Regions from separate parts of the Marinobacter sp. LQ44 genome, predicted to be linked through region 2. Evidence: predicted binding sites of a transcription regulator. Region 2 holds the regulator's gene; each other region holds the start of a gene.
What was found. Region 2 encodes FliA, which starts transcription of late flagellar genes. Its sites were predicted from a motif close to CTAAAGTTTNNNNNNNNNNNGCCGNTAA; they were not measured.
Positions count from the first base shown of each region.

Region 1: a site for FliA is predicted at 1,624-1,651, ahead of ASQ50_RS03775 (flagellar protein MotY). Genes of this name have one in related genera too.
Region 3: a site for FliA is predicted at 3,622-3,649, ahead of ASQ50_RS04175 (flagellin). Genes of this name have one in related genera too.
Region 4: a site for FliA is predicted at 3,979-4,006, ahead of ASQ50_RS03305 (methyl-accepting chemotaxis protein). Genes of this name have one in related genera too.

Region 1 covers NZ_CP014754.1:798,567-803,759, forward strand. The annotation lists gene ASQ50_RS03770 (histone deacetylase family protein) at 1-637, shown strand, start outside; gene ASQ50_RS03775 (flagellar protein MotY) at 653-1,579, opposite strand; gene pyrC (dihydroorotase) at 1,739-2,770, shown strand; gene rnt (ribonuclease T) at 2,808-3,473, shown strand; gene ASQ50_RS03790 (SDR family oxidoreductase) at 3,528-5,193, opposite strand, start outside.
Region 2 covers NZ_CP014754.1:4,138,579-4,143,771, forward strand. The annotation lists gene flhF (flagellar biosynthesis protein FlhF) at 1-853, shown strand, start outside; gene ASQ50_RS18940 (MinD/ParA family protein) at 924-1,736, shown strand; gene ASQ50_RS18945 (RNA polymerase sigma factor FliA) at 1,769-2,512, shown strand; gene cheY (chemotaxis response regulator CheY) at 2,672-3,055, shown strand; gene ASQ50_RS18955 (protein phosphatase CheZ) at 3,076-3,861, shown strand; gene ASQ50_RS18960 (chemotaxis protein CheA) at 3,882-5,193, shown strand, end outside.
Region 3 covers NZ_CP014754.1:886,865-892,057, reverse strand. The annotation lists gene ASQ50_RS04185 (6-hydroxymethylpterin diphosphokinase MptE-like protein) at 1-1,772, opposite strand, end outside; gene ASQ50_RS21720 (flagellin) at 1,889-3,367, opposite strand; gene ASQ50_RS04175 (flagellin) at 3,738-5,193, shown strand, end outside.
Region 4 covers NZ_CP014754.1:693,528-698,720, forward strand. The annotation lists gene ASQ50_RS03290 (valine--tRNA ligase) at 1-398, shown strand, start outside; gene ASQ50_RS03295 (ketopantoate reductase family protein) at 403-1,287, shown strand; gene ASQ50_RS03300 (cob(I)yrinic acid a,c-diamide adenosyltransferase) at 1,311-1,868, shown strand; gene ASQ50_RS03305 (methyl-accepting chemotaxis protein) at 1,900-3,930, opposite strand; gene ASQ50_RS03310 (hypothetical protein) at 4,047-4,934, opposite strand; gene ampD (1,6-anhydro-N-acetylmuramyl-L-alanine amidase AmpD) at 4,935-5,193, opposite strand, start outside.

The DNA of each region.
Region 1 (5,193 bases), 1.1 Mb from region 2:
CGCCGGCGGCAATATCCAGGCGGTCGATATGGTAATGAGTAGTCAGGTGACCAACGCGTTTGTCTGCGCCCGCCCACCCGGGCACCATGCCGAGCGCTCCAAATCCATGGGGTTCTGCTTCTATAACAACGTGGCACTGGCAGCCATGCGCGCCCTCACCTTCCACCACCTGGAACGGGTTGCTATCGTTGATTTCGATGTGCATCAGGGCAACGGCACCGTGGACATCGTTAGCGGAGACGAACGCACCCTGATGTGCTCCAGCTTCCAGCACCCTTTCTATCCACACTCCCATGTGCATCGCCAGGCGGACAACATTATCAATGCGCCGATCGAGGCCAACTGCTCGGCTCTGGACTACCGTAAAGCGGTGGAAGCAGCGTGGCTTAAGAAATTGCAGGATTTCCGCCCGCAGCTGGTACTGATTTCCGCCGGTTTTGACGGCCATAAACTCGACCCGATGGCAGACCTGAATCTGGAAGTGGACGACTATCGCTGGTTGACGGAAATGCTGATCAGCGTGGCCCATGACCACGCAAACGACCGGATTGTGTCAACTCTGGAGGGGGGATATCACCTGAAAGCGCTGGCCGAAAGCGTCACCGCCCACCTGGACCTGCTCAGCACGGTTTACTGACAAGTCCCGCTCCATTCAGCCTGAGAAATCCATACCCGGGCCGTTCGCCTGCTGTAACTCGGGGCGCTCGCCCTGCCGTTGCAAGCGAATGGTGGTACGGCGATTATCCGCATGCCGGCGGGAAACCGGGAACTGGTCACCGTGCCCACGCACAATCAGAAGGTCATCATCGATACCGCGGGATCGCAGATAGTCCGCCACCACATTCGCCCGCTCTTCGGACAGCGCCCGGTTATCGATGCGGCTGCCAACACTGTCTGAATGGCCGTCCACAAATATCCGCTCAACGGTGGAATCCGCCATTACGTAGGTCACGATGTTATCCAGCAGCTGCCTGTCGGTATCAGACAGGCTGGTACTGCCGCTGACAAACGGCACTCGGGAACGACGAATCTGGTCGTAGTTCACCGGCAGCAGGCTGGATACGCACTCCCGGTAGCCCGAGTACGGGCCTGAGAAATTAACGTTGGAAAGTTGGACCCGCACGGGCCGGTCATCATAACGGGCAGCTCGTGTGACGGTCGGGCGCATTCCCTGCAACAAGCCCTGAGTCATCAGCGTTGCCTCACGACTGCTGACCGTGACCGCCCTGGGCTGGTCAGAGACCGTTACCGAGCCGATGGCCCGGGGCGCCACGCCAGGACGCCAGGCTGGCGCTTCCACCACTAGCTGGCCGCGACCGGGGCGCATCACCGGGATCTCGGATTCCAGATAGAAACTCAACGCTTCGCCGGCCCGATGGCGGAAAACCGCCCTGCCGTATCCCGGTACCTCGTGTACCAGGGAACACTCAAACACAGATTCCGACAGGTACCACTGGCTATTCTCAATGCCGGCACCGTAGCTTGTCGCCAAAACAGGCGTAGCTGCCACTGCAAGCAAAGCCGACACGCCTGCAGCTGCCAGTTTTTGATGAAGCAAATGGCGAAGCGAATAAGTCATTGTGAGAGCGCCTCGAAAACCGGGTCTGTTTCCAACATGACTGTTTAACGGCGTTCAAAATGATTACTTGAGCCACAAAGGGGCTGGATTAGCAAAAACATTCCCATCCGCCTTCTGATATAATCCGCAAAACTTTTTGGCTGCTTTGAGGATACCATCATGACCAGAACACTCACCATCACCCGCCCCGACGACTGGCACCTGCACGTGCGCGACGGTGCTGTACTGAACAGCGTGGTGCCGGCAACGGCCGCCTGCTTTGGCCGGGCGATCATCATGCCCAATCTGGTGCCACCGGTAACCGACGCCGCAGCCGCCGTGGCCTACCGTGACCGGATCCGGGCAGCCGCCGGCAATACCGCCTTCGAGCCACTGATGACGCTGTACCTGACAGAAAGCATGACGCCGGAAACCATTCGGGAAGCCAAGGCCGCAGGTGTTGTCGCTGCCAAACTCTACCCGGCGGGCGCCACCACCAATTCAGAATCGGGTGTTACCGATATCCGCAATATTTACCCGGTACTCGAAGCCATGGCCGAGTGCGGCATGCTGCTTCTGGTTCACGGCGAAGTCACGGATGCCGACATTGATATCTTCGACCGGGAAAAAGTGTTTCTTGATCGGGTCCTGAGCCCAACCATCGAGGCCTTCCCAACCCTGAAAGTGGTGCTGGAGCACATCACCACGGCGGATTCCGCCGAGTTTGTGCGCGCCCATACCGGCGGCAACCTGGCCGCCACCGTGACGCCACAGCACCTGATGTACAACCGGAACCATATGCTGGTGGGCGGTATCCGCCCTCATCTGTATTGCCTGCCGATCCTGAAACGGAACAAGCATCAGCTGGCGCTGCGCGAAGCGGTTGCCAGCGGCGATCCTCGCTTCTTCCTGGGCACAGATTCCGCCCCCCACGCCCGCGACAAAAAGGAAGCCGCCTGCGGCTGCGCCGGTTGCTATTCTGCCTACGGCGCCATTGGCCTGTACGCAGACGTCTTTGAGGAACTCGGCATTCTCGACAAACTGGAAGCCTTTGCCAGTTTCAACGGCGCCGACTTTTACGGCCTGCCACGAAACACCGACACCATTACCCTGGTACGTGAGCCCTGGACCATGCCAGAGCAACTGCCGTTGGCCGACGGTAACATCGTACCCTTGAAGGCCGGTGAAACCGTTCACTGGCGCATGGCGTAATTCACTATTCATTCATAACACGAACATCGGAGTTCGAGTGTCAGAAGAAAACAAGCCGCCACATCCTATGTCCCAACGTTTCCGCGGCTTCCTGCCGGTGGTTGTCGATGTTGAAACCGCCGGTTTCAATCCGGAGCGGGACGCCCTGCTGGAAATTGCCGCCGTCATACTGACCATGGACGACGATGGCTTGCTGCGCCGGGGGGAAACCCACGTACAGCAGATTGACCCCTTCGAAGGCGCCAACCTGGAGCAGTCTGCCCTGGACTTCACCGGCATCGACCCCTGGAACCCGGAACGTGAGGCGGTTCCGGAGCGGGAAGGCCTGAGCGAAATCTTCTCTCCGATCCGAAAAGCGGTGAAAGCCCACGACTGCAAGCGCGCGGTACTGGTCGGCCACAACGCCACCTTTGACCACAACTTTGTGTTTGCGGCTGCCTTGCGGGCCGACATCAAACGCAACCCGTTCCACCCCTTCTCCACCTTTGATACAGCAACTCTGGCTGGCCTGGCCTATGGCCATACGGTGCTGGCACAGGCTTGTAAACTGGCAGGCATCCCTTTCAGTAACAAGGAAGCCCACTCCGCAGCCTACGATGCAGAAAAAACCGCAGACCTGTTCTGCGGCATTGTGAACCGCTGGAAAGAGCTGGGCGGTTTTCCGCCGCCACTCATTGAGCCAGAGGAAGAAGCGACAAGCTAACTGCCAGAACCCAAAAAACCCGCCGAAGCGGGTTTTTTCTTGCCTGGAGACGGCTTACCAGTAGATGCCTCGCATAATGGCCGCGAACGCCACCTGCTCGGTCGATACCTTGGGCTTCTCACCAGACTTGCTACCAGCGGCAGACGGAGAATCCGGGAACATCCGGTAACCGGTGTTCATGATAATCTCACCCATCTTCGGCGCCAGGGCATGCAGAACCTGGGCAAAGACACCCAGGCGAGTCGCAATACGCTTCGGCCGGTAAACGATGGCATCCGCCACCATCTGCGCCGCTTCATCCGGTGACAGCGTGGGTACCGAATCGTAAATCTTGGTCGGCGCAATCATCGGCGTTTTCACCAACGGCATGTTGATGGTGGTGAACGTGACGTTGCGGTCAGACCACTCCGCCGCCGCACACCGGCTGAAGGCATCCAGTGCTGACTTGGACGCCACATAGGCCGAGAAACGTGGTGCGTTGGTCAGTACCCCAATGGACGAGATATTCACCACATGGCCACGGCGGCGCTCCAGCATAGCAGGCGCAAAGCCCATGATCAGACGCACGGAGCCGAAGTAGTTCAGCTGCATGGTGCGCTCGAAATCGTGTAAACGGTCAAACGACAAAGACAGCGAGCGTCGGATAGACCGGCCGGCATTATTCACCAGTACGTCTACATGGCCGTGATTATCCAGAACCGTCTTCACAAAGCGATCACAGTCTTCCATGTCGGAAAAATCGCACTGGTACGCGTGGATATTACCGCCACGGGCTTCCAGATCGGCTGCCACTTCGTCCAGGGTTTCCTTGGTGCGGGCGCCAATCACCAGGATTGCACCGGCTTCCGCCAACTTCTGGGCCGTTGCCAGACCAATACCGGAAGTTGCACCGGTAACAACACACACCTTGCCTTCGACCGTGCCCTTCAGGGTGCGGTCCTTGAACAGATCCGGGTCCAGGTTACGCTCCCAGTAATCCCAGATCACAGGCGCATAGCTTGGCAGGCGCGGCACGTCGATGCCGGTGCCTTTCAGAGCCCTTTCAGTTTCACGAGCATCAAAACGGGTCGGATAGTTGATGAACGACATTACCGACGGCGGAATGCCCATATCATCCAGAACGGCACTGGCGATGCGCTTAACCGGAGGCAGATTCTTGATGCTCTGGCGAATGAACGGAGGAATAAAACCAAACATCCGGGAATCAATACGCATCCCCATCTTGGGAGCGTGGCCCGCCTCGCTGAAGATATTAAGAATTTCACCCACTTTGTAGGGATCAGAGTCCACCAGGTGGAAACACTTGCCGTCCTCTCCTTCGAGATGGGCAATGTGATCCATGGCATTCACCACGAAATCGACCGGCACTATGTTCAGGCGACCACCTTCAATACCGATGGTCGGCACCCATTGCGGCAAGGCGTGGCGAATCTTCTGGATCATCTTGAAGAAGTAGTACGGGCCGTCAACCTTGTCCATCTCGCCGGTTTCGGAATGGCCAATCACCATGCCGGGGCGATAGATACGGAACGGCACCTTGCATTCATCGCGCACCACTTTTTCGGACTCATGCTTGGTGCGCAGATAGGGGTGGTCCAGCTTCTCGGCTTCCTCAAACATGTCTTCCCGGAAGGTGCCCTTGAACAGGCCTGCCGCCGCTATGGATGACACATGGTGGAAATGCTTGGCCGCCATGGCCTCAGCCGCCTGAACCGCCGCC
Region 2 (5,193 bases):
GATGGTCAGCGGCCGTACCTCGGTACCCGAGAAGCCTGCCGTCGCGGCATCCAATGCAGTTCAGCAGAGGCTTGCAGAGCGGCTGCAGGAATTTGGCCTGGGCGCGGAGCTGGCAACCTCTCTGTCTCGTCAGCATCGCGCCGGCAGGTTGGAAGACGGTTGGAAGCAATCCCTGAAGATGCTGGCCACCGGCGTACGTACCGCTCGGGAACACTGGCTTCAGGCCGGCGGCGTCTATGCGCTGGTGGGGCCAACCGGGTCTGGGAAGACCACCACCATTGGCAAGCTGGCAGCTCAATATGTACTGGAGCATGGGCCGGATTCCCTGGCGTTGGTCACCACCGATCGCTACCGGGTGGCAGCCCATGAACAGCTGTTCGTGTTTGGCCGTATTCTCAATGTGCCGGTTCGGGTTGTGGACGAGAGTCATTCCCTGGATGACATTCTGGAGGAATTGTCAGATCGGCACCTGGTTCTGATTGATACCGCCGGGCTGACCAGCTCGGATCGCGGTTATCAGGAACAGCTGGCGGAGTTGGCCCGGAGCGATCACAATGTCCGTACCCATCTGGTCGTGTCTGCCACCAGCCAGCCGCGCATCATGAAATCCGTGTGGCATTGCTATAAGATGGCAAACCTTGCAGGCTGCGTCATGACCAAGATTGACGAAGCGCTGACACTGGGTGAGTCTTTGGGCTTTGTCATGGAAACCGGCCTGCCAGTGGCGTGGTATACCGATGGCCAGAAGATTCCCGAAGACCTGCACCGGGCAGAGGCCATTCCTCTGGTGCGGTTGGGCGTAGAACGCCTGAAAACAATGCAGCACGGCCAGGCCGTTGCAGAAGGGGCCTGAGGCCCGGTGGTACAGCCGGTGCGCTGCCGTTTGTGCCCACACAAGAACGCAGTAAGAGACTGATAACAGTATGAGCAGACCACATCCGGTTCAGGTGATTGCGGTTACCGGCGGCAAGGGCGGTGTCGGCAAGAGTAATGTGTCCGTCAACCTCGGTATCGCGCTGGCCCAGAAAGGCCGACGGGTGGTGTTGCTGGATGCAGACCTTGGCCTTGCCAATATCGACGTGCTGTTGGGCATTACCGCCAATCGCAACCTGCAGGATGTGCTCAGTGGCGAGTGCGACCTCAAGGACGTGCTGGTCAACGGCCCGGGTGGTATCAAGATTGTCCCCGCATCGTCCGGCACCCAGCGTATGACCCAGTTGAGCCCGATGGAACATGCGGGGCTGATCAACGCCTTCAGCGAGCTGGGTGACCAGATTGATGTGCTGATTGTTGACACTGCAGCCGGTATTTCCGAGTCCGTCGTCAGTTTCCTGCGGGCCTCCCAGGAATTGCTGCTGGTGGTGTGCGATGAGCCTACCTCGATCACCGATGCCTATGCCCTGATCAAACTGATGAATCGCGACTACGGCACCAACCGTTTCCGTATTCTGGCGAATCAGGTGCGAAACGAGCAGGAAGGCCGGCATCTGTATGAAAAACTGACCCGTGTCACCGAGCGTTTCCTTGATGTAGCACTACAATATGTAGGTATCGTGCCTTACGACGAAGCCGTCAAAAAAGCCGTCCAGCGGCAGCGGGCCGTTCTGGATGCCTATCCACGGGCCAAGGCGTCGCTGGCGATCCGTGCCCTGGCAGAGAAAGTGGACAGCTGGCCGCTGCCATCATCGCCAAGAGGGCATCTGGAGTTTTTCGTGGAGAGGCTCGTCGAAGTCTGATCTGAATCCAGTCCTATAAGAAAACCGGATACATGACATTGGCGAAAAACCTGGGAATCTACCATCAGGCTGGCGCAAAAGGCCCCTCTCAGCTGATTGAGGAGCATGCGCCGCTGGTCAAGAAAATCGCCCTACACTTGATGGCCCGTTTGCCGGCTTCGGTCCAGCTTGAAGATCTCATGCAGGCGGGCATGATCGGCCTGCTGGAAGCTGCGCAACGCTATTCCACCGGCAAGGGTGCCACCTTTGAAACCTACGCAGGTATTCGTATCCGCGGTGCCATGGTGGATGAAATCCGCAAGGGCGACTGGGTTCCCCGCTCCGTTCACCGCAATGCCCGCCGTATCGCCGCAGCCATCAAGACGGTTGAAGACCGCACCGGGCGCGAGGCCCAGGATGTTGATGTTGCCGAAGAGTTGGGCATTGAGCTGTCGGAATATCATGCCTCCCTGGCAGACGCCAACAGTGGCCGACTTTTTAGCCTTGATGAGCTCAATGAATCCGGGGAGCTGCCGATAGAAGAAACAGAGGCCAGCGATAATCCCCTGGATGGCATTGCATCAAATGCATTCCAGAAAAGCCTGGCAGAGGCAATCGAAGAGCTTCCTGAGCGAGAAAAGCTGGTGTTGAGCCTCTACTACCAGGAAGAGCTCAACCTGAAGGAAATTGGCGCGGTGCTTGGCGTCAGCGAGAGCCGGGTCAGCCAGATTCATAGCCAGGCGGCCCTTCGTCTCAGGGGACGGTTGTCCGATTGGCGGGAAGACGAGCCAGAATAAACCGGGCCGGCGCTGACCGCGCGGCGCGTAACTGTGTAGATTTTGGTAACCGGCGCTTTACAACGCGGCCAAACAACACACAATAAGCGGTTAAAGCAGCGGCCTGCTAGACTTTCAAAAGGCTTAATGAAATCCGGGTGTTACTGACTGGAGGTCCCATTGGACAAAAACATGAAAATTCTCATTGTGGATGACTTTTCCACAATGCGGCGAATCATCAAGAATCTGCTGCGCGATCTTGGCTTCACCAATACGGATGAAGCGGACGATGGCAACACTGCCTTGCCCATGCTCAGGAGCGGCAAGTACGACTTCCTGGTGACCGACTGGAACATGCCAGGCATGTCGGGTTTTGATCTGCTCAAGGCGGTGCGGGCAGACGAGAACCTGAAGAACCTGCCGGTGCTGATGGTAACTGCGGAGGCCAAGCGTGACCAGATTGTGGCGGCGGCCCAGGCCGGCGTTAACGGGTACGTCGTCAAACCGTTTACTGCTGCCGTTCTCAAGGAAAAGATTGAGAAGATCTTCGAGCGAATCCAGTAACCAGAGGTCGGATGGCTGTCATGACTGACAAGAACGAGAACCATCAGGGCCTCGACCCGGAGGTAACCGAAAAGCTCCAGCAGCAGAGTTCGGAGTTGGCCGAATGCATCAGTTCCGGTAACTACGCCCGGGCAATGTCGGTGATCAACGAGCTAAGTGAAGTTCGCGACCAGAGCCTCTATCGGGAAGTGGGGCGGTTGACCCGGAGCCTGCACGAGGCTATCCGGAATTTTCAGATAGACGCCCGCAGTGCCGAGCAGAAAGAAGTCTTGTCCAAGATGTCCGATGCCTCGGATCGGCTGGCCTACGTTGTCCAGATGACCAGCCAGGCGGCCAATCGCACCATGGACCTGGTCGAAGAAAGCATGCCGGTGGCGCACACCATGCGCGACGAAGCGACCGCCCTGCGAGACGAATGGCAGCGGTTGCGCCGTCGGGAAATGGAGCCGGCAGAATTCCGGGAACTGTACGGACGCATTGATCGCTTCTTTGCGGGCCTGGCGACAGATTCCGATACCCTGTACAGCAATCTGTCTGAAGTCCTTCTGGCCCAGGACTTTCAGGATCTTACCGGGCAGGTTATCCAGAAAGTCACGGCCCTTGTGAAAGAAGTCGAAGAGAACCTGCTTGGCCTGGTGGTGATGGCCAGCCACGTGGACCAGCTCACCGGCACTGTGCACCAGATTGAAGAAAAAGAAGAATCGGCCGAAAAAGGGGTAGGGCCTCAGATCAAGGCTGAGGAGCGTGATGATGTAGTTTCGGGGCAGGACGACGTTGATGACCTGTTATCCAGTCTCGGTTTCTGAACGATTATAGAGGGTGACGCATGGCGTTTGATGCCGACGAAGAGATCCTGCAGGACTTCCTGGTTGAGGCCGGCGAGATTCTCGAAAAGCTGTCCGAGCAGCTGGTAGATCTTGAGCAGCATCCGGATGACAGCAACCTGCTCAACGCCATCTTCCGTGGTTTCCACACGGTCAAGGGCGGTGCCGGGTTCCTGCAGCTCGAAGCGCTGGTCAACTGCTGTCACTCTGCGGAAAATGTGTTCGATATCCTTCGCAACCACAAGCGCAAGGTTACCTCCGAATTGATGGACGTGGTGCTGGAAGCCCTGGACCACGTCAACGCCATGTTTGATCAGGTTCGTAACCGTGAAGAGCCGACGCCGGCTCCGGACGAATTGATCGCCGCGCTGGATGAACTTGCCAAGCCGGAAGGCGACACGGCAGCGCCGGTAACGCCAACCCCAGAACCCGAACCTGCCGTGGGTGCGGGCAATGATTCCGGTGATATTACCGACGAAGAGTTTGAGCAACTGCTGGATGCCCTGGCCGATGAAAAAGGTGCGGAGCAACAGCCGGCGGCCGCACCGGAAAACACCTCCGCCAATGACGCCGGATCAGACGGCGACGAGATCACCGACGACGAATTTGAAGCCCTGCTGGATCAGTTGCACGGCAAAGGCCAGTTTGCCGGCGCCCCGGTTGTTGATAACGACACCCCGCCGGAGCCGGAACCAGAAGAACCGGCAAAATCATCCACTGGTGATGATCTGATCACCGATGACGAGTTTGAAAATCTGCTGGATGAGCTGCACGGCAAAGGCAAGAGCCCTGGTGCAGCCCCCGCAGGGGAGACCAAACCTGAGCCTGCGGCCAGGCCTGAGCCAAAGAAGCCGGAGCCAAAACAACCGGAACCCGCCAAGCAGGAAGCCAAACCGGCAGCCCCCGCCGCTCCGGCAAGAGATGCGGCGCCCACAGCTGAGACCACCGTGCGGGTGGATACCAAGCGCCTTGACGACATCATGAATATGGTGGGTGAGCTGGTGCTGGTCCGTAATCGTCTGCAGCGTCTGGGCTCCGAGAGCGAAGATGAACATATGCACAAGGCGGTCGCCAACCTCGACGTGGTGACCACCGATTTGCAGGCGGCGGTCATGCAGACCCGCATGCAACCGATCAAAAAGGTATTCGGGCGCTTCCCACGGGTGGTACGAGACCTGGCCCGAGGGCTGAAGAAAGAAATCAACCTGGTGATGCACGGGGAAGAAACCGACCTGGACAAGAACCTGGTCGAAGCGCTGTCCGACCCGCTGGTTCACCTGGTAAGAAACTCCGTTGATCATGGCATTGAAATGC
Region 3 (5,193 bases), 1.2 Mb from region 2:
GTAATGTCTTTCTTCCCTCTGACGCGTTGGCTCTTTATCATTCCCTCAATTTTTTTTGCGAGTTGACTCAGCTTTTCACAAGTTACGTCGAGGGTGTTTTCTAAGTTCTCGAGTGAGATGGCTTGTGATTCGTTGCAGAACAGTTTTTTCAGAACGCGAGCTCTCTCGTTTTTATCACCCAGATCTAATATCGCATCGTTGAATTGAGCTTCGGTTATCCAGGTTGAGCCTTCAATCGCTGCGCCGTCTGCGCAGTTAAAAAACTTATAGGCCGATGATACTGCTAGCGTTGCCTCAATAAGACCTTCGACGGCTCTTTTCGCGGTGAAATAGATGGGAGTCGTAAAAACTACGCTATCGTTTACGCCTTTTACCTTGAAGGTATTCGTTTGTTGGAAGACTTTGTTCGCTCCCTTTTGAAGCTCTGTACCGATGGTTTCGTCCTCGCTCTCCATGTACACGGATCGCCTGGAGTGGTGCCTTCCATGATCACGAAATCCGAAATCTGTTCCGAAAAGGAAGATGTTGCGAAGCCCAAGCTGGGTACACAATGCAATCGCAGCATTAGTGCAGGTTGGAGCGCCGCCAGCAATACTTGTTTCTGGCGAGCCGAACAGCGTTCCGATAGGGTTTTCTTTCTTGAAGTACAGGCGCTGCTCTCCAAACAGGTCCCAAATTAATGGGCAGATCTGAGATGCGGCAATAATTCGGATGGACTTGAGCTTCTTTTGATCATAAGAACTGATCACGCGGTAGTTCAGATAATCTGACTCCAGCTCAACATGAAAATCAGGATAAATATCGTTCTCGATGAGGGCCCTCAGCCCCGTCCCAGCACTGACAATGATTATGTTTTCGCGATTGGATTTTAATCCATCTATACGGTCATCAAGCGATGGACCGCTCCCAACAATAATTGTTGGTATACTTGACGGAATGGAATTTATTTCGGGTATGACCTTAACGCCCATATGAAAAGCATGAAGTGCATTATTTAATTGGCGCACCTCGTCATCGTAATGGCCCCAGGTTGTGAGAGTTGTGATCGCTTCACGGTTGATGCGTTTTGCAACTGCATCCATTGTTTTGTCCCCGCGCTCGTTAAGGAACAGGTTCATTACCGGGAACATTGGTGTAAAGTGCATCAAATGTTTTACCAGAGCTGGCCAGATCGCATCTTCCGTTTTTTCGACACCAATTAAAAAGCGTATGGATCGGCCCGCGCGCTGGAATGTTGAGCACACTTTTGCCCAGTCCACCGTTAGAAGGCTGGCACCAAAAATTTCTAAATTAGGCTCAATCACTATTGCGTTTTCAACATCCGTTGTTGTGACGAGCTCCTCAATTTGAAGGCCAAGTCCCACGCCTTGGAAAACAACCAATGGGTAGAAGTTTGGGATTGGGTATCCTTTGAAGTCTTCTTTGTTTAATGGTGATTTCCTGATGATCTGGTCGATTGCGCGGTGAGCGAAGCGAGGATGGTGGTAATCACCGGGCCAAGGCGGGGGAAGCGATGGGAGTAATTTATTGTGCGCGAATGTTGACTTGAAGAGCTCGACACCTTGGTGCGCTCGTTGTTTGCCTTGTCCTTGATATAGAGATACTTCTCCCAGATTAAGGTCGAGTTCGTCTTCTACGTTGCTAATAACGACTTCAGCTTCGGTCAGCGTATAGTTTGCGTAGTAACGGTAGATGTCAGGGTAAAATTTCTTGAAGAAAAGGAGGTTGTTTTCGCGACGACGAACAAATTCCAGGGCTTTGTTTTTAATCACTGCGAACTCCGGGATGCTGCTGAGTTTTGAGTCATCTTAGCATATGGTTATAAGTCAGGCGTAAGGAATAGCTCCGTACCGAAGGGCTCGTTACGGAGCTATGCTTTGTCTGAAACTTATCCTTGGAGGAGCTGGAGTACCTGCTGAGGTCTCGCGTTTGCTTGCGCTAGAACCGACAAGCCTGCCTGCTGAAGGACCTGAGTTCGAGCAAGCTCGGCAGTCTCTGCAGCGAAGTCTGCGTCACGAATTCGACTGTTTGCTGCGCTCAGATTTTCTGATGTGGTGCTTAGATTCGCGATCGTGGACTCGAAGCGGTTTTGGACGGCGCCTAGCTCACTTCGGATAGCATTGATTGTGGTAAGCGCTGAATCAACGCGTTTTATTGCATCGTTGGCGCCGGCCATGGTTCGAATATCAACACCTTCAAGGTTCCCCGAGGCAGTAATGGTTTCGCCACCCGCGAGAAAACCGGCATTCTCTGGCGCATTACCGCCGATGGTAATATCTTCAAGCGCCTCAATTGTCACTTGTCCGCGGAGCACAGCGCCTGCGGCAGTACCGATTGTCAATGCGAGCCCGGACGTGCTTCCAGTCGCCGTAGCCGCAGCGGTTCCGACAGCCGTTGTCTCAGCAGTGATGGTAATGTTTTTGCCGTCCGCATTAGTCAGGATAACACCAGTAGAGTTGCTACTCGCAGTCAACCCCTCAATACCCTGCGCATTGATCGCGGCAGCGAGGCCTGCACTATCTAGCGAATTGGTGGAGCCGGCCGCAATGGTCTCAGTCACGGTGACAGCAGAGGCTGTGCCCACGCTGATCGACAATGAGTATACAGTGTCGTTACCAGAAGTGGCCGCAGCTCCATCAATCGCGGCAAACGTCACATCCTGTACGTTGGTTGCCGAAACAGTAGGTAATCCTGGTATGTTCGCCTGTTCAATGGCATTTACTGTGGCTTCGGCAGAAGCGTCTGTTCCGGTTCCAGGTATCGGATAGGCTTCGCTTTGTCCTACAGAAATCGTTAAATCACCATCAGCTAACGGAACATCTGATATCTGGCGCGGGCCCGAAGATGCGAGTGAGCCAATTTGATCGGCTCTAGACCCACGGGACAAATCGACGCTGATGGTATCACCCGAATTCGCGCCGACCTGGAATGTTTTCTCCCCGAAGGACCCATCCAGAACCTTCAGGCCGTTAAAGTTTGTTTGTTCAGCTATTCGCTGTATTTCTTCGATTCGCTGCTGAACCTCTTGATCAAGCGCGATTCTGTCGGACGCACTGTTGGTCGCGTTGGCAGATTGAACTGCCAGATCTCTAACGCGCTGCAGGTTGTTAATGACTTCGTTTAATGCTCCTTCGGTAGTTTGTGCAAGGGATATACCGTCACTAGCATTTCTTTGGGCGACATTTAGACCGGAAATTTGGGACTGAAACCGTGTGGATATGGCGAGGCCGGCCGCATCGTCTTTGGCCGAATTTATTCGGAGGCCGGAGGATAGTCGCTGCAGTGCCACGTTTGCATCGCCTTGTGAGGCATTCAGGTTTCTTTGGGCGTTCAATGAAGCAATGTTGGTATTAATCACCTGAGGCATATCAATTCTCCTTGCTCAGAGTTGCCGGTAGCTAGGACTCTATTTTGGATCGTGCGCTTCGGCAGAAATTCGTTGAGTTACCGTCTTGGTTGTCACTAAGCGAAGGGTGTGCCAGTTTTTTTAAAATAGATTTATCGTTTTGTTTTTAAATACTTTATCTGGTGCTATGAGTCTGAAACCTGATGGGTGTTGTGGGAGGCGAAGGGAAAGAGATTGCCGGTTTTACATTCCTTTACAAAATCTTCAGTTTTTTTCTAAAGCAATTTGGCTCAGTGCCGTTAATCAGGATAACAGGGTGGCGCTCTTAACATGTAAGTCGAGCGCTAGGCCTCATCCATGAAATGACGACATCAGTCGAAGGAGAAGCATTATGGCTCTCGGTATCAACACCAACGTAGCGTCACTAAACGCACAGAACCAACTCAGTAAGTCTCAGGGGATGAACGACCAAGCATTGCAGCGTCTGTCCTCAGGTCTTCGTATTAACTCCGCGAAGGATGACGCTGCGGGTCTGGCGATTTCGACGCGGTTTCAGTCCCAGATTTCTGGCTTGAACGTTGCCACCCGCAATGCCAATGACGGCATCTCTTTGGCGCAGACTGCTGAAGGTGCTCTTAATGAGATCACTAACAACCTCCAGCGGATTCGCGAGCTCGCAGTTCAGTCGGCTAACGCTACCAACAGCTCTTCTGATCGAGCTGCACTTAACGACGAGGTGCAGCAGCGACTGGCTGAAGTCGAGCGTATTTCAACGCAGACCGCGTTCAATGGTTTGAAGGTGCTTGACGGTTCCTTTGGTCAGCAGGACTTCCAAGTCGGCGCTAACGCCGGAGAAGTGATTGGTGTTGACTTTACTCAGGGCACTCGTCTCCAGCAGATTGGGTCTCTCGCCACGATGACTGGTACTGCTGACGTGAGTGATGCTGCGCTCGCCGCTGGGGATTTGCAGATTAAGGTGGGGGATGGAGACTTTGTTACAATTGGTGCCTCATCATCGGACTCGGCGGAAGATAAGGCTCAGGCAATAAAAGATGCCAATGTTCAGGGCCTGACCTCTGTTTCGGCAACCAACGTACAGGATGTGACGTTTGCCGCGATTGATGGAGCTGCGGCCACTTCTGGTAACGACACTGTATACTCATTGTCGATCAGCGTGGGCACAGCCTCTGCTGTCACCGTGACTGAGACCATTGCGGCCGGCTCCACCAATTCGCTAGATAGTGCAGGCCTCGCTGCCGCGATCAATGCGCAGGGTATTGAGGGGTTGACTGCGAGTAGCAACTCTACTGGTGTTATCCTGACTAATGCGGACGGCAAAAACATTACCATCACTGCTGAGACAACGGCTGTCGGAACCGCTGCGGCTACGGCGACTGGAAGCACGTCCGGGCTCGCATTGACAATCGGTACTGCCGCAGGCGCTGTGCTCCGCGGACAAGTGACAATTGAGGCGCTTGAAGATATCACGATCGGCGGTGACGATCCGACGGTTGCAGGTTTCGATGATGGCCAGCTTGCAGCGGCCACTGGTAACCTCTCCAGCTTGAGTGTTACCGACGTTGCTAATGCCAACGATGCTATTAAAAGGATCGACTCAGCGTTACAGACAGTGAACAGTTTCCGAAGTGAGCTCGGTGCAGTCCAAAACCGCTTCGAATCCACCATCGCAAACCTGAGCACCTCGGTCGAGAACCTCAGCGCCTCCAACAGCCGTATCCTGGACGCTGACTTCGCGGCAGAAACCGCCAACCTGGCTAAATCCCAGGTACTGCAGCAGGCCGGTATCTCCGTGCTGGCTCAGGCGAACGCCCGTCCTCAGCAGGTTC
Region 4 (5,193 bases), 990 kb from region 2:
CCAAACAGGTTCCGGTACTGCTGAAAGGCGGCAATGTTGATGATGAGCGCCGCCTGAACGACAACCGCCAGTTCCTGATGTCTCTTGCCAAGCTGGAGAAGCTGGAATGGTTCGAGGGCGACAAAGCTCCCATGAGCGCCACCCAGCTGGTGGGCGAAATGGAAGTGCTGGTGCCCATGGCTGGCCTGATCGACAAGGATGCCGAACTCAAGCGCCTGGACAAGGAGCTGGAGCGCCTGAACAAGGAAATCGGCCGCCTGGAAGGCAAGCTGAACAACGAGAAGTTTACCGCTAAGGCGCCGGCTGAAGTGGTCGAGAAAGAGCAGGAAAAGCTGAAGGATGCGCAAGGCAGCCTGCAGCGGCTCAGCGCACAACGGGCTGAAATCGAGGCCATGTAAGGCCATGATTGCCATCCTAGGTGCCGGCTCCATGGGCCGGCTCTGGGCCGCAACGCTACCTGCCGGGCAGGTAGCGTTTGTGCCCCGCCCGGGCCAGGCGCCCGAACCCGCGAGCTACCGTTTTCAACCCCTTGAAGGCGAATCCTTCAGTGTCACGGTTCCCTGGCTACAACGCGGTCAGTCACCTGAATTGTTATTGGTGACCACCAAAGCCGGCGATACCCTCGAAGCCCTCAAAGGTGCCGTGTCCTCTATTGCCAGTTCGACACCCATTGTGTTGTTCCAGAATGGGCTGGGCAGCCAACAACAGGTTTCAGAAGCCTGGCCGCAACGCCCGGTGCTGGCAGCCTCCACCACCGAAGGCGCCAACCGGCCCGAACCGGGCCTGACCGTTCACGCTGGCCGCGGCGCCACCTGGTTAGGTGCTTTAAACCCTGCAGGGCAACCCCTGGTGGTCTGGGTCGCCCGGCAGCTTGGCGACAGTGGCCTTGCAGTCCACCCGGAACAGGACATACTTGGCCGGCTCTGGCAGAAGCTCGTCATCAACGCGGGCATCAACGCCTTTACCGCCATTCTGGACTGCCACAATGGCGAAATACTGGAGCAGCCGTATTACCAACAGTGGATAAACCCGTTGTGCGAGGAAATCAGCAGCCTGCTGGCTGCCGCCGGGCAACCGCAACAAACGCCGGCAGCTCTGCGCGAAAGTATTGAGGTGGTCGCCCGCAAAACCGCTGCCAACACCTCCTCAATGCGCGCGGATGTGCTGGCAGGGCGACCCACGGAAATCGACTTCATAAACGGTTACCTGGCACGACTGGGTCAGCAACACGGTATTCCGACCCCGGTGAACCAAATGCTCACTGAACAGGTACAACAACTGAACTGACTTTTACCAAAGGGAGCAACCGCATGGGCAACCGCCTGTCGAAAATCTACACCCGCACCGGCGACGACGGCTCTACCGGGCTGGCCGATGGCAACCGTATTGCCAAGAATGCGCAGCGCGTGGAAGCCATGGGCATGGCGGATGAACTGAATTGTCATATTGGTGTGTTGATCGAGACGCTGCCATCCGACGATGGCCTGATTGAGACGTTTCGCCGTATTCAGCATCACCTGTTTGATCTTGGCGGAGAGTTTGCCATCCCCGGCAGCAAGGTGATCAGCGACGACCACATCGAGTGGCTGGAACACACGTTGGACCAGTACAACGCTGACCTCCCACCGTTAAAGAATTTCATCCTGCCCGGAGGCTGTACTGCCGCAGCACAATGCCACCTGGCGCGGGCCGTTTGCCGTCGCGCGGAGCGTGTGGTAGTTGCGCTCGGCCACGAAGACTCCATCAATACCGCGTCCCGCCACTATCTGAACCGGCTGTCTGACCTGCTGTTTGTTATTGCCCGCGTGTTAGCCCGCCGGGATGGCAGCCAGGAAATTCTCTGGGAGCAAAAAAAATCCGGCCTCTGAGGGCCGGATTTTTTGATCACAGGTAAGAACTCTATACCTTGAACGCCTCTACCAAACGCTGAAGCGATGCCGTTAACTCAGACATCTGGCGGGACGACGCCAGCGTTTCCTCGGCGTTGGAAGCGGTGCTCTGCCCCAACTCGCCGATACGCTCCACGTTGGCATTCACGTTCTTGGCCACCGCGGACTGCTCTTCCGCGGCCTGGGCAATCTGGTGGCTCATATCCACAATCTCAGAGATGCCCGAAGCAATGCGGTCCAGCGCTTCGGTCACTTCACCAGACTTCTGAACCGTTTTCTCTGTAGCATCGTGGCTGGAGGTCATGGCGGAAACCGCTTCTTTGACACCACCCTGCAGGCGGGAGATCATGCCTTCAATCTCTTCAGTCGATTTGTGGGTGCGTTGAGACAATGAACGCACCTCATCAGCCACCACCGCAAAACCGCGACCCTGCTCACCGGCCCGGGCCGCTTCAATGGCCGCGTTCAGAGCCAACAAGTTGGTCTGCTCGGCTATGGCCTTGATTTCAACCAGCACCTGGCTGATGTTATCGCTGTCTGAACTTACCCGATTGATTACCTCTACCGCACCGGCGATTTCCGCCGCAAGACGGTTAATGGTTTGCACGGTAGCTGCCACAACCTGTCGGCCGGTCTCAGTATCACGCTCAGCACTGCCTGCGCTGTCCGCTACCCGGTGGGCACTTTCCGTGACCTCATTAACCGCCTCTACCATCTGCCCCATGGCTTCGTTAATCTGGCCTGTTTCTTCCATCTGGCGAGCCACCGCTTCACTGTTGGCTGCTGCCGTCTCGTTAACCCTCACCGCCTGACTGTCAACGTCATTCGTGGTCCCGCTGACAGAGCGGATCAATTCGGCAATCCGATCCGTCATGTTGTTAAACTCGGTGGTCAGCTCACCCAGCTCATCACGATTGTTAAGCTGGATGTGTGCCGTCATGTCACCAGCGGCGACGCTGCGGGCCGCCTCACTGAACCGGTTGATGGCGGTTCTTACTGACATAAAGAAGCCCACGTACAGGTACACCACCAGAAGCATCACACCGATCAGGGCACCTAAAATCAACCTGCGCTGGCCGGTCTCCCGCTGCAGGCGTTGTTCGAGGTTGCCGGAAACCACATCGAAAATGCTGTCATTAAGTGAATCGTAGTATTCCAACTGGGTGGTAACAGAGGCATCAAACTCCTGCCAGGGCTGCTCCAGACGCATTGGGGTGATGATGTTCAGGTCCAGCTGCTCGCGCAGCGCCATCAGGCTTTCATCAACCCGTTTCACAGCACCACCGGCCCGGTTTGACAGTTTGGGAGAGGTCTCAACCGCAACCGACAACGCCGGCGACAGCAGGGAACTGCGGTTGGTCAGCTGGTCATAGATTTCATTCAGGATTTCACTGAGGTTATAACCCACCTGGCCATCTACCAGCGCAAAGATGCCGTAAGAACGGGCCCTGCCGACAACGGTCCGCGCCTCAGGCAGCGCATTGCGGACCAGCCCGAGCAGCAACAGGTTTTCCCGGGAGGCATCCTGCCCCAGGCCGGAAATCTCAATGGTCGCCGGCAACAGGGCCAGCACTTTCTGGACAAACTCGTGGTAATACTTGAATTGAGGATCTATGTTGCCCTGGTAGTTGTCGTCCTGCTTTAGTTGTTCCCACTCTGCCTGCAAGGCCAGAACCTGATCCTTCCAGGAACCCGAAGAATCGAACGAACGGTTGTTTCCAGCAAGATCTGAAAACAGGCCATCGATCTGCTCCGCCGCTGCACCTGCCTTACCCAAAAGTTCGTCTTCATCCTTTAGCACACCCGGTGCCTGATAGTCGCGATACGCCATAGACGCAGACAATAGCTGGTCTACCTTGCGAAGATCGGCAAGGCCCTCGATACCGCGGGTCATGGTTTGAACGGATTGATTGAGGCTGGAAATAACCAACCACGACAGGACAATGATCGGGCCCAGGAACAAGATACTGATAAGGCTGAACTTGTAGACCATGGGCAGCCGATTCATCAGGCTAACAGCTGGATTGATCAAATATTTCACGGTGCCCTCTCGCTGATTCTAATAAATGAATCTTGATTGTTTGTTTGATTATCGCCCAAGGTCGGAAAAACTTAATCACCTTTAAGTGTTATTCTGTAATGTCTCTTTACAGTTGCTCAGACCACGCCGGCAATGACCAGCAATGCGGCAGCGCAGATCCACACCAGCATGCTTCGGTTTAACAGTCCCCGTATAGCCGCCAGGCTGCGCCCACCAAAACTTGTCCACTCATCCGGGTGCAACCGCGCAAACTGCGCTGGATCCATTGCATACCCGGTTAACGACCCGTTTGCGGAAATCATGAGGACTTCTGAGGTTTTTCTTCCAAAACCGGGAAGGACTCTCTTCGCTTCCCTCGACCAGCCGGCAAGATCACCGGCCAGCCCCAGGGTGCAGGACAGCAAGCGTGCAGGAATCCAGCTGGCCAGATTGGCCAGGGCTCGGAATCGGGCACGAGCTGCCTGTTGCGGCCATTGTTCAGACAACGCCACCAGCCCGCGGGCAACCAGTGCAGCACCTATTCCACCCACCACGTACCAGAATGCCACCAGGAAGAACCGTTCAAATACGCCGATCACCAGAGCCTTGGATAACGACAGATGCATAGCCTCTGGTGACAGCGCGGCGCCCCGTTCTTCTGGAGGCAAGCGGTTCTGGATCTGCCGCCAGGCAGCCTGCATGTCACCCCGGCTCCAGGCTGCCGAATAGTCACTTAGCTGGCGCCGCCAACCCGGCGCCCCCATCAGCAACACCAGCACAATCAGTTCCAGCGGATAGGCCGCCAGCCGGTACCCATACCATTCCAGTAGATACACCGCGCCCACCAACCCCAGGCCGGGCAGCAAAACCCAGATCAGTCCTGAGGTAATCGCATCCTCCCTTCCCGCCTGAATTTTTGCGCCCCGGTGAAACCAGGCACGCCAAAGCACGTCGCCATCCAGCCGGTTTCGGCTATCCAGTTGGCGCCGAATAAGGTAGGCCAATAGAAACACGACAAACACCATTCAGGCGATCTCCTCATGTGCCAACAGCTGGGAAAAATACGACCAGTCGAAAGCTGGGCCAGGATCGGTTTTCCGGCCGGGCGCAATATCGCAGTGGCCGGTAATGCGCTCGGCGCTGATTTTGGGCCAAGCCATCATGGTCAACCGCGCCATGCCTGCCAGCGTACGGTACTGTTCGGGCGTGTAGGGAATATCGTCCGCTCCCTCCAGTTCAATACCGATGGAGAAGTCGTTGCACTCTTCCTGCCCGTCAAAACAG